Regions from separate parts of the Telluria sp. PB2R4 genome, predicted to be linked through region 3. Evidence: predicted binding sites of a transcription regulator. Region 3 holds the regulator's gene; each other region holds the start of a gene.
The links. The regulator LexA, encoded in region 3, represses DNA repair genes until DNA is damaged. The targets are predictions, from matches to a motif close to ACTGTATNNNNATACAGT.
Positions count from the first base shown of each region.

Region 1: the regulator LexA is predicted to act here: its motif matches at 1,912-1,929, upstream of dinB (DNA polymerase IV).
Region 2: the regulator LexA is predicted to act here: its motif matches at 2,366-2,383, upstream of recA (recombinase RecA).

Region 1 is NZ_JCASIC010000007.1:204,416-208,603, forward strand. It holds gene AC56LU_RS13860 (S8 family serine peptidase) at 21-1,811, shown strand; gene dinB (DNA polymerase IV) at 1,949-3,061, shown strand; gene AC56LU_RS13870 (recombination-associated protein RdgC) at 3,150-4,046, shown strand; gene AC56LU_RS13875 (catalase) at 4,148-4,188, opposite strand, start outside.
Region 2 is NZ_JCASIC010000002.1:216,087-220,274, reverse strand. It holds gene AC56LU_RS04475 (DUF2889 domain-containing protein) at 1-203, opposite strand, end outside; gene recX (recombination regulator RecX) at 708-1,166, opposite strand; gene recA (recombinase RecA) at 1,177-2,259, opposite strand; gene AC56LU_RS04460 (response regulator) at 2,497-3,204, shown strand; gene AC56LU_RS04455 (sensor histidine kinase) at 3,201-4,188, shown strand, end outside.
Region 3 is NZ_JCASIC010000004.1:186,374-190,561, forward strand. It holds gene AC56LU_RS09245 (cystathionine gamma-synthase family protein) at 1-394, shown strand, start outside; gene AC56LU_RS09250 (tetratricopeptide repeat protein) at 651-1,418, shown strand; gene lexA (transcriptional repressor LexA) at 1,480-2,112, opposite strand; gene rpsF (30S ribosomal protein S6) at 2,330-2,725, shown strand; gene priB (primosomal replication protein N) at 2,761-3,051, shown strand; gene rpsR (30S ribosomal protein S18) at 3,089-3,379, shown strand; gene rplI (50S ribosomal protein L9) at 3,416-3,868, shown strand; gene AC56LU_RS09280 (replicative DNA helicase) at 4,086-4,188, shown strand, end outside.

The DNA.
Region 1 (4,188 bases), on a different contig from region 3:
ACACACAATAAGGAAGAAACATGAAGCAATCGCATTCGATTCATCCTGCAATGTTGAAGATGTGCGCTGCAATCTCGCTCGCGCTTGTGGCGGCAGCGGCCGGTGCGGCCGAGCAGAAATTCGTGATGGAGACTGACCGTATCATTGTGAAGTACAAGGACGCTGTGCCGGACAGCAAGGGCGCTGCCAAGGCTGCCAAGGCTGCCTTGAAGGCGGATCGCAAGGCCAAGCTGGACCGGGCAGGCCAGGAATTCGGCATGACCGTCGCCGAGAGCCATGCTATCTCGACCGGCGCTCGCGTGTTCAAGCTCAATGGACGCAAGCACGTGCAGGAAGTCGAAAAGCTGGCTGCCGAAATGATGGCGCGCGACCCGGAAATCGAATACGCCGAGCCTGACCGCATCATGACCCACATGGCGACGGCGAACGACCCTTACTACGCCCAGCAGTGGCATTACACCGACGCGACCGGCGGCCTGCGCCTGCCGACCGCCTGGGACAAGTCGACCGGCACCGGCGTGGTCGTGGCCGTAATCGATACCGGCTACCGCCCGCACGCCGACATGAGCGGCCAGAACCTGGCCGGCTATGACTTCATCAGCACCGCCACCATCGGCAACGACGGCAACGGCCGCGACAGCGACGCCAGCGATCCGGGCGACTGGGTGGCTGCAGGCGAATGCGGCGCCGGTTCGCCGGCCTCGGGCTCGAGCTGGCACGGTACCCACGTGGCCGGCACCATCGCCGCCAAGACCAACAACAGCCTGGGCGTGGCCGGCGTGGCGTACAACGCCAAGATCGTGCCGGTGCGCGTGCTCGGCAAGTGCGGCGGCTACACCTCGGACATCGCCGACGCGATCACCTGGTCCTCGGGCGGTACCGTGAGCGGCGTCCCGGCCAATGCCAACCCTGCCAAGGTGTTGAACATGTCGCTGGGCGGCGGCGGCGCCTGCGGCACGACCACCCAGAGCGCCATCAACGGCGCCCGTTCGCGCGGCGCGGTCGTGGTGGTGGCGGCTGGTAACGACAACATGAACGTCAGCAACGCCAATCCGGCGAACTGCTCGGGCGTGGTCGCGGTGGCGGCAACCGGCAAGACCGGCGGCCGTGCTTCGTACTCGAACTACGGCACCCTGGTCGACGTGGCCGCGCCTGGCGGCGACGGCAGCTACAGCGTGATCTCGACCCTGAACTCGGGCACCTCCTCGCCGGGTTCGGACAACTATGCCGGCTACCAGGGCACCTCGATGGCGACCCCGCACGTGGCCGGCGTGGCTGCGCTGATGCTCGCGGCCAAGTCGACCCTGACGCCGGACCAGATCGAAAGCACGCTGAAGTCGACCGCGCGCGCCTTCCCGGCGACCTGCTCGGGTTGCGGCACAGGTATCGTGGACGCGACCGCGGCGGTCAATGCGGCGATCGGCGGCGTCACCCCGCCTCCAGGCCCGACCATCGCCGAAAGCGAGTCGAACAACACCACCGGCACCGCCGACCTGGTGTCGACCACCGGTACGACCGTGACCGGCAACATGGGCAGCTCGAGCGACACCGACTACTTCCGTGTCGACCTACCTGCCGGCAAGACCTTGAGCTCGACCCTGACGCCGAACGGCACCTCGGACTACGACCTGTTCGTGTACAACAGCGCGGGCACGCTCCTGGGCAAGAGCGAGAACGGCACCGGCGCGGTCGACAGCTACAGCACGACCAACACCGGCACCGGCACGCTGGCCCGCTATGTGCGCGTCGTGTACTACAGCGGCGGCACCGGTTCGACCAGCGGCACTTACAGCCTGAAGCTCAGCTGGTAAGCTCAGGACGAAGCGGCGCGCTCCCCTGCGCCGCCTTCATCCGGGAACGCGCGGCATGCCGCGCGTTTCTTTTTTTGACGTCCTGCAAGAAAAAACGGATACTGTATGCAATTACAGTAGTCGGCTCCGCCGTCCACGTGAACTCTCCGCTCCGTAAAATCATCCACTGCGACTGCGACTGTTTCTATGCATCGGTCGAGATGCGCGACGACCCCTCGCTGCGCGGGCGTCCGCTCGCGGTCGGCGGCCGTCCCGACCAGCGCGGCGTGGTCGCCACCTGCAACTACGAGGCGCGCCGTTTCGGCATCCGCTCGGCCATGGCCACCGCCCAGGCCATGAAGCTGTGCCCGGGCTTGCTGGTGATTCCGCCGGCGATGGAAAAGTACCGCATCGCATCGACCCAGATCATGGACATCTACCGCGACTACACCGCGCTGGTCGAGCCGCTCTCGCTCGACGAAGCCTACCTCGACGTCAGCGATTCACCGCACTGCAAGGGCAGCGCCACCCTGATCGCGCAGGAGATCCGCCAGCGCATTTTCGACACCGTCGGCATCACCGCCTCGGCCGGGGTGGCGCCGAACAAGTTCGTGGCCAAGATCGCCAGCGACTGGAACAAGCCGGACGGGCTGTTCCTGGTACGCCCGGACGAGGTCGATGCCTTCGTTGCCGCGCTGCCGGTCAAGAAGCTGTATGGCGTGGGCAAGGTGACGGCCGAGAAGATGAGCCGGCTCGGCCTGCAGACCTGCGGCGACATGCGGAGCTGGAGCATCGAACGGCTGACCGAGCACTTCGGCAGCTTCGGCTACCGCCTGCACAAGCTCTGCCGTGGCATCGACGAGCGCGAAGTGAATACCTCGCGCGAGCGCAAGTCGATCAGCACCGAAGAAACCTACACGCCCGATGTGCCGAACCTGGACGCCTGCCTGAAGCTGCTGCCGGACCTGGTCGAGCACCTGCTGGGCCGCATCAAGCGCAACGGCGCTGAGAAATTCATCAACAAGCTGTTCGTAAAAATCAAGTTTTCGGACTTCCAGCAGACCACGGTCGAGTGTGTTGGCTATGCACCACATATCCCGACCTATGCACGGCTGATGGAAACCGGCTGGGCCCGTCATAGCCGACCGGTGCGCCTGCTGGGCGTGGGCGTGCGCCTGGGCGACACCGAGACGGTCGAGCAACTGCGCCTGTTCGATGACGCCATGCCGCCTGCAATCGTCGAGGCTGTTAGCGACCCGGCAACAGATTAATTTTTTGCGTCCTTCGGCTGCTGAAATTTCCTTCCGGCAGCGTAGAATGTCGTTCCCCAGAATTTTGGAAACAACCGGATAACAGCGTATGTGGTTCAAGAATCTCCAGATTTATCGCCTGCCCGCTCCCTGGGCATTCAACCCGGAACAGATGGAAGAAGCACTGCAGTCGCAGGCCTTCTCGCCCGCGAGCAGCAATGAGCTGCTGCGCCAGGGCTGGGATTCGCCACGTGGCAATGGCAAGCTGGTTCACGTCGTCAACAAGCAGATGCTGATGATGCTGGGCACCGAAAAGAAGCTGCTGCCGAGCTCGGTGATCAACCAGGTCGCCAAGGCCAAGGCCGCCGAGATGGAAGAGCAGCAGGGCTTCCCGCCAGGTAAAAAGGCAATGAAGGAACTGAAGGAGCGCGTGGCCGACGAACTGCTGCCGCGCGCCTTCTCGATCCGCAGCAACGTCTGGGTCTGGATCGATCCGGTCAACGGCTGGCTGGTGGTCGACGCCGCCAGCCCGTCGAAGGCGGACGACGTGATCAAGCTGCTGCTCAAGGCGGTCGACCGCATGCCGCTCGAATCGCTGCGCGTGCAGCGTTCGCCGGTGGCCGTGATGACCGGCTGGCTGGAGGCGGACGAAGCGCCCTACGGCTTCACGATCGACCAGGATACCGAACTGCGCGCCACCGGCGAGAGCCGCGCCGCCGTGCGCTACGTGAAGCACACCCTGGAACCGGACGACATCCGCCGCCACATCGCCGCCGGCAAGCAGTGCACCCGCCTGGCCATGACCTGGAACGACCGAATCAGCTTCGTGCTGACCGAGTCGCTGGCGATCAAGGGCGTCAAGCCGCTGGACGTGATCAAGGAAGGCGAAGCGGTCACCTACAGCGACGATGAGCGTTTCGATAACGACATCGTCCTGATGACAGGTGAGATGGCCAAGCTGATGGCCGACATCGTGGAAGCGCTGGGCGGGGAAGCCAAGGCGTAATCGGTAGTCAGCGCGTGCGCGGTCGTGCACGCGTCAACTGTCACCGCGTGGGCGGGTTTCCCGCCCACGCGTTCAAACCGTGCGTGCACCGCCGCGCAAACTCACTGCGCCCCCACCATCTCCTCGCTGGTCGACGGCTCGT
Region 2 (4,188 bases), on a different contig from region 3:
TCGCGGTCGATGGTGATGCGCAGCTTGAGGTCGTGTACGGGGATGCCGCCCGGACGGGTGCCGGAGGCGAGCGCGATGTCGCGCGTCTTGACGTCGCGGATACTGGCGTCCAGATCCCACAGGCCATCATCGCGCGCATAGGCGTCGACGGTGATGGCGCGCGTATGCCGGAGCGAGCGCGATACGGGAGGAGACAGGGGCATAAAAACCAATGCCGCTTTCGCGGCGGTTAGTGGTGCAGCCAGTGTGCTTTGTGCACGTTGACGTAGCTTCTACGACAACAACCGCTCATGCGGCGCTGCTTAAACCGGGGAAGTTTAGCACAGGGCGTTCTCGGTTGCACTGCAACAGAAGCCTTTTTGCCGCGCTGTGGGCGAGATTGGCGGGGTTTCTTGTTGAGCGAGCAATGTTGCGGGCGGCTGGACGGGATGGGGTGGTGGCAGGACCAATTGATGCGCCATGGGTTAACGACAGCGCCAGGGTGCAGCGTCATCGTCCGTTGAGGAGTATGCCGGAGCATATCGGAGATGACGCTCCACGCTGGCGCCGGAGCAGCGCTTCTTGCTTCTATATAGATAGAGAAAGAAGCACAGGAAGATGGGGTGATATAACAGACCTGCGGCCCAGCCTGGCATATCGTCGGAGCAGCCTGGGGCCAGGCCGGCTCGTCGTGGCAACAGGCGGCGGTATTGACGTACCGCGCCTGCTTACAGCTCGTCGTCGTCGGGAGCGCCCTGCATTGCGGTCCGTGCAGCGCGTTGGGAGAATCCACGCTGCAGCAGGAAGCGCATCTGCTTGGCACGCTCGGCCGCATCGACGGCGACGGTGCCGAACTTGCGCTGCCAGACTTCGGAGGCACGCGCCGTTTCGCTATCGGCAAGCGAGGCTTTGATCTCGTCCATCGCTTCGCCTTTGATACCGTGGCTTTGCAACTCGGCCATCACCCGGCTGTTGCCGAAACGCGCAGCCCGCCGGTTGATGAGCGACTCGGCGAAACGTTCCTGCGACAGCCAGTTGTTTTTTTCAAGGAAATCCAGGAGGGCTTCCACGTCGTCGCCCTCCTCGGCATAACGGGCCAGCTTGCGCCCCAGCTCGAGCCGGCTGTGCTCACGCATCGACAGGTAGCGAAGCGCGCGCCCTTTAAGACTCAGCTGGGGTGCCGGCATAGACGCTTGATTACTCGCCGACTGCCTTCAGCTTGTCCTTGCCACTGTCTTCGACAGCAGCGAGGACCGGCGGCAGTTCGCGCACGCCCAGGGCGGCACGGACCTTGTTCTCGATTTCGCGCGCCAGTGCCGGACGGTCTTTCAGGAACTGACGGGCGTTGTCCTTGCCCTGGCCGATGCGCTCGCCGTTATAGCTGTACCACGAGCCCGACTTCTCGACGACCTTGTTGTCGGCGCCCAGGTCCAGGATTTCGCCTTCGCGCGAGGTGCCTTCTCCGTACAGGATGTCGAAGTGGGCCTCCTTGAACGGCGGCGCGATCTTGTTCTTGACGACCTTGACCTTGGTTTCGTTACCGATCACCTCGTCACCCGACTTGATCGAGCCGGTACGGCGGATGTCCAGGCGCACGGAAGCATAGAACTTCAGCGCGTTACCGCCGGTGGTGGTTTCCGGGCTGCCGAACATCACGCCGATCTTCATGCGGATCTGGTTGATGAAGATGACCAGCGTGTTGGTGCGGTTGATCGAGCCGGTGAGCTTGCGCAGCGCCTGCGACATCAGTCGCGCCTGCAGGCCCGGGAGCGAGTCGCCCATGTCGCCTTCGATCTCGGCGCGCGGGGTCAGTGCCGCCACCGAGTCGATGACCACGAGGTCGACCGAACCCGAACGCACCAGGGCGTCGGTGATTTCCAGGGCCTGTTCGCCGGTATCCGGCTGCGAGATCAGCAGCTCGTCGAGCTTGATGCCCAGCTTCTGTGCGTAGCCCACGTCGAGCGCGTGCTCGGCGTCGATGAAGGCGCAGGTGCCGCCGAGCTTTTGCATCTGGGCGATGGTCTGCAGTGTCAGCGTGGTTTTACCCGACGATTCCGGACCGTAGATCTCGACGATACGGCCGCGCGGCAGGCCACCGACGCCCAGCGCGATGTCCAGGCCGAGCGAGCCGGTGGAAACAGTCTGCACTTCTTCGACCGGCGTATTGGCATCCATACGCATGACCGAACCCTTGCCGAACTGCTTTTCAATTTGCGCCAGGGCGGCGGCCAGCGCCTTGCCCTTTTCAGCGGCATTTACTGCGGTTTTTTTGTCGTCCATGGTGTACTTTCAGCTGTGGAGTAGGCAAGGTAGGGGTACTACCGCGCAAATCAAGGTGACCGCTGTATAAAGACTCAGTGGTTCCAACATGCGAAATCAAGCCACTACTGTATATAAATCCAGTGGTTTGCGCAAGCAAAAAAAGCGAAGTGTTGTCGCCTGCAAGACTCGCGTTGTTGCGATAAATCAAACACAATAGGGCCTGATAGATGTCCAACGTTTTCCCAGGTGCTCCTCATGCGAATTCTGCTCGCCGAAGATGATAGCGTACTTGCCGACGGACTCACCCGTTCGCTGCGCCAGTCCGGTTATGCCATCGACTGCGTCGAAAACGGCCAGGATGCCGACACGGCCCTGTCCACCCAGGAGTTCGACCTCCTGATCCTCGACCTCGGCCTGCCCAAGCTGTCCGGGCTCGAGGTGCTGCGCCGCCTGCGCGCCCGTTCCTCGCTGCTGCCGGTGCTGATCCTCACCGCCGCCGATTCGGTCGAGCAGCGCGTCGAAGGCCTCGACCTCGGCGCCGACGACTACATGGCCAAGCCCTTCGCGCTGTCCGAGCTGGAGGCGCGGGTGCGCGCCCTCACCCGCCGCGGCGCCGGCGGCGGCCCGGCCGTGGTGCGCCACGGCCCGCTGGTATACGACCAGGTCGGGCGCAGCGCCTATATCAACGACCAGATGCTCGACCTGTCGGCGCGCGAACTCGGCCTGCTGGAGGTGCTGCTGGCGCGCACCGGGCGCCTGGTCTCCAAGGAGCAGCTGGTCGACCACCTGTGCGAATGGGGCGAGGAAGTCTCGAACAACGCCATCGAGGTCTACGTGCACCGCCTGCGCAAGAAGATCGAGGTTGGCGGCGTGCGCATCGCCACCGTGCGCGGCCTCGGCTACTGCCTCGAAAAATTCTCCGAAGCGCCGCGCGCACCCGCACCGGGCACCGACAGCAAGTGAACGAGCGCGACGCGGGATTCGCCGATCCTCCTGCGCCGCAGTCGCCGCCGGACGGCCTGCCGGCGGCGCCCTGGGTGCCGCCCAATCCCGAACCCGACGAGAACATCCGCCACTCGCTGTTTGGCGAGATCCTCGACTGGATGCTGGCCCCGCTGCTGCTGCTGTGGCCGATGAGCATTGCCATCACCTACCTGGTGGCCAAGTCGATCGCCAACCAGCCCTTCGACGATGCGCTGGAAGACCGGGTCACCGTGCTGTCGCAGCAGATCCGCACGGTGGGCGGCCGGCCGGTGGCGCAGCTGCCCGGCAGCGCACGCGACGTGCTGCGCGCCGACGACGTCGACAGCGTGTACTTCCAGATCAGCGGGCCAAGCGGCGCCCACCTCGACGGCGACCGCGACCTGCCGCGTCCCCGCGGCGGCAACAGTACCGGCGGCGACGGCGGCGTCGACGACGAACGCGCGCGCAGCGGCAGCGTGATGTTCCGCAATGACAGCATCCATGGCACGCCGGTGCGCGTCGCCTATTCCTGGGTCAGCCTCGACCCGCTGCACGAAGGCGCACGCTCCGCCGATCCGGCGCCCGGCCTGGCCCTGGTGCAGGTTGCGGAAACCCTGGACAAGCGCGCCCACCTGGCCAACGAGATCATCAAGGGTGTGATCCTGCCGCAGTTCATCATCCTGCCGGTGATCCTGGCGCTGGTCTGGTTCGCCCTGTCGCGCGGCCTGTCCCCGCTAGCCGAGCTGCAGGAGCGCATCCGCGCACGCCCGCAGGACGACCTGTCGCCGATCGACCCGCGCCAGGTGCCGGAAGAGATCTCGCCGCTGGTGGGCTCGTTCAACGACATGCTCGAGCGCCTGGCCCAGACCGTCGACATGCAGAAGCGCTTCATCGCCGACGCCGCGCACCAGATGAAGACCCCGCTGGCCGGCATGCGGATGCAGTCCGAGCTCGCGCTGCGCCAGGTCGATCCGGGCGAGATCC
Region 3 (4,188 bases):
CATGGAACGCACGAGCAGCAACGCGCTGGCGCTGGCGCAGATGCTGGAAGCCGATCCGCGGGTGTCGGCGGTCCACTACCCGGGTCTGGCGTCGCATCCACAGCACCGCATCACCGGGGAACTGTTCCGTTCCGGCGGCTCCCTGATGAGCTTTGAGCTGCGCGAGGATATCGACCCCTTCGACTACCTGAACCGCCTGAAGCTCGGCATCCCGGCCAGCAACCTGGGCGACACCCGCACCCTGGTGATTCCGGTGGCGCACACGATCTTCTTCGAGATGGGCGCCGAGCGGCGCGCCAGCATGGGCATCGCCGAGTCGCTGATCCGCGTATCGGTCGGCATCGAGGATACCGACGACCTGCTGGCGGACTTCCGCCAGGCGCTCGACGCGTAGCAAAACGGCAACCCTCGGGTTGCCGTTTCTCGTAGGGTGGGCGGCTCCCCCGCACTGCCGGATCAGCGCCACCGTGGGCGCCGCCCACGCGTTCAAACAGTCTGTGCGTTGCGGCGGCTCTACTCGACGGGGATTTGAACGCGTGGGCGGCAAATACGGTGTGGATGCATCGACGCATCAGGTGGAGCCGCCCACCCTACGGGGTCCTGCAGCATTTTGTTTCAGCGGTTGAGCAAGGCAGCACATTGCCGCTATCATGGGATTCCTGTTCCCCATCCATTATCTGCCCATGAAGACCAAGCTGTTCCTTGCATCCCTGCTGCTGTGCGGCGCCGCCTTTGCCGGCGAGCTGGAAGACGCCAACGCCCTGTTCGAGAAGAAGGACTACGCGGGCGCGCTGAAGATCTATACCAAGCTGGCCAATGCCGGCAATCCGGCGGCGCAGCAGGCGCTGGGCCAGATGTACTGGTATGGCGAAGCGGGGCAGGTGGACGAAGCGAAGGCCGAAGCGCTGTTCAAGAAGGCGGCGGCCAAGGGCGACAAGGTGGCGATCGCCTCGCTGGAGCTGATGGACCAGCGCGTCAAGCGGCGCAAGGACATCGACTACTGGATCAAGGGCTACGATGGCGAAGACCTGAAAGCGGGCGAGTACCGCTGCGTCGCGCCACGCATTCCCGCGATGTCGAAGGTCAATGCCGATATCGACCGTATCAGCGCGGCCGTGCTGGCGTGGCAGGAATGCTACAACAAGTACGTCACCAACCTGAATGCCTCGATGCCGCTGACCAAGCGTGTCCCGGACGAGGTCCGAAAACTGATGAACAAGGAAGAGCTTGAAAAATCGAACGCCCACCTGGTCCAGCTGGGGGAGAACCTGAGCGAAGAGGCGAAGGTGAGTTCGAAGCTGGTGCTGGCGGACTACGCCGCCTGGCGCTCCGCGACCGAGGCCTTTGTGGCCCAGCACAACCAGATCGTGAAGTCGGCCCCGAAGGACTCGCACTGGGCGGACAAGAAGATTCAGTAAGGCAGGCGACCGGCGACCGGCGCCCGCGTTCGTGGATGAACGCGGGGCTGCGGCGCAGGAATCAATGCCAGCTGCGCATCAGGCCGACGGCCAGGCCCTCCAGTGCGAACTCGTCTTCCGGCGACACCTGGATGACCTTGAAGTCCGGATTCTCCGGCAGCAGCTCGACCAGGTTGCCGGTCTTGCGGTAGCGCTTGACCGTCACTTCTTCGCCGAGACGGGCGACCACGATCTGGCCGTTCTTGGCGCTGTCGATCTTCTTGACCGCCAGGAAGTCGCCGTCGCAGATGCCGGCGTCGCGCATCGACCAGCCCTTGACCTTCAGCAGGAAGTCGGGACGGGCCGAGAACATGGCGGCGTCGACGGAGTAGGTGGCTTCGACGTGTTCCTGGGCCAGGATCGGCGAGCCGGCGGCGACGCGGCCGACCAGCGGCAGCGACATCATGAGGGCCGGCGGAACCAGCGGGATCTGCTCGACCGAGGCGCCGATGAGGCGGATGCCGCGCGAGGTGCCCGGCGAAATCTCGATGGCGCCCTTGCGCGCCAGCGCCTGCAGGTGCTCCTCGGCCGCATTGGCCGACTTGAAGCCCAGCTCGGCCGCGATTTCGGCGCGGGTCGGCGGGAAACCGGTATTCTCGATCGCTTCCTTGATCAGGTTGAGGATCTGTTCTTGCCTTGCAGTGAGCTTGAGCATGGGTGTTATACGGCAATGGGTTGTAAGAGCAGACTGTATTTTTGTACAGTATTCCCGGATGCGCAAGGGAAAACACGGGAAAAGTGCAAAAAAATTGTGCGCCACAGCCAGGCTTCCCATCCCCCCATTTCTCGGGCTATAATAGCCGGCTTACCCTTCCCACACTCGTCTTGACGCCGAGGTGGGCATTTGTTTAAACGTCCTTAAGGAGTGTTGCATGCGTCATTATGAAATCGTTTTTATCGTCCACCCGGACCAGAGCGAGCAAGTTCCGGCGATGATCGAGCGTTACAAGGCCAGCGTGACCGCGCGCGGCGGTAACATCCATCGCGTGGAAGACTGGGGCCGTCGCCAGATGGCTTACCAGATCCAGAAGCTGCCGAAAGCCCACTACATCTGCATGAACATCGAGTGCGACAATGAGACCCTGGTCGAGCTGGAAACCGCATTCAAGTTCAATGATGCCGTCCTGCGTCACCTGACCGTCAAGATGAAGAAGGCTGAAACCGCACCGTCGCCGATGATGAAGTCGGTCCAGCGCGAAGACGCAGCCAAGAGCCACCGTGCAGAAGCAGCCGCTCCGGCAGCTGCCCCAGCCGCAGCAGCTGCCTAAGTTTTTCCCAGGGAATCCAGTAGCAAGACAGCGCAGTGAATCAGTTCCAGCTCATCGCGACCATCGCGGAGCGTGACGTACTGCGTTTCACCCCGGCCGGCGTCCCCATCGTGGGCGCGATCCTGAGGCACGATTCGCAGCAGGTGGAAGCCGGAGTGGCAAGGCAGGTCGCGTTTGAAATCCCTGCGCTCGGCGCGGGCGAGATTTCAGGCAGGCTGCAAAGCGCAGAACTCGGCGCCGCCTACCGCTTCGAAGGATTCCTCGCACGGAAGAACCGCAACAGCAAAGCCTTGGTATTTCACATCATTGATTTCAGTGCCGCCTAAAACTCGGCGCAATTTAGATTAGATACAGGAGCCTAAAATGGCATTCGGTAAAAAGTTCGACAAAAACAAAGCTAAAGAGAAACTCAAGCGCAAACAGCAGAACCCGCTGTTCAAGCGTAAGAAGTTCTGCCGCTTCACCGCAGCAAACGTGGAACAGGTCGATTACAAAGACGTCGACACCCTGAAGGACTTCGTCCAGGAAAACGGCAAGATCATGCCGGCACGTCTGACCGGCACCAAGGCGCACTACCAGCGCCAGGTCGACACCGCCATCAAGCGCGCCCGTTACCTCGCGCTGCTGCCGTACACCGACCTGCACCACGGTTAATTCCCGTCGTACAGATCAGATCTTCTGGAGAAAAATATGCAAATTATCCTTTTGGAAAAAGTTGTTAACGTCGGCAACCTGGGCGACGTCGTCAAGGTCAAGGACGGTTACGCACGTAACTTCCTGATCCCGCAAAAAATGGCACGCCGTGCTACCGCCGCTGCCGTGGCCGAGTTCGAAGTCAAGCGCGCCGAGCTGGAAAAAGCTGCTGGCGAAAAGCTGTCGGCTGCCCAGGCACAAGGCGACAAGCTGAGCGGCATGACCGTCACCATCGCCCAGAAGGCGGGCGTGGACGGCCGTCTGTTCGGTTCGGTCACCAACTTCGACATCGCAGAAGCCCTGAGCAAGCAAGGCTTCCCGGTCGAGAAGTCGCAGGTTCGCCTGCCGACCGGCCCGCTGAAGACCACTGGTGAATTCCCGGTTGCCGTCGCGCTGCACACCGACGTCGTCACCGAGATCACCATCGCCGTCGTCGGCGAAGCTGCCTAAGAGCCTAACAATTCCTCCATGGCGGCGTTGCACCGCCTCGCCGTACTAGCGTACTGTCTTCGGCGCTGCGCCTTGCCCTGGAGGTTTGTTAGACTCTTAAATAGCACCAAGTTTTTGTTGCATAAATGAAAAAGCCGGGCTCGCCCGGCTTTTTTTACGTCCTGAAAAACTCGGCAATTATGACAGCCGTATGACAGGAGAAGGTATAATGCCCGCCATGAATTCCCCAGCCGATCCGCAAGTCGATTCCCTGCGCATCCCACCGCATTCCATCGAAGCAGAGCAGTCCGTCATCGGCGGCCTCCTGCGCGATAACGCGG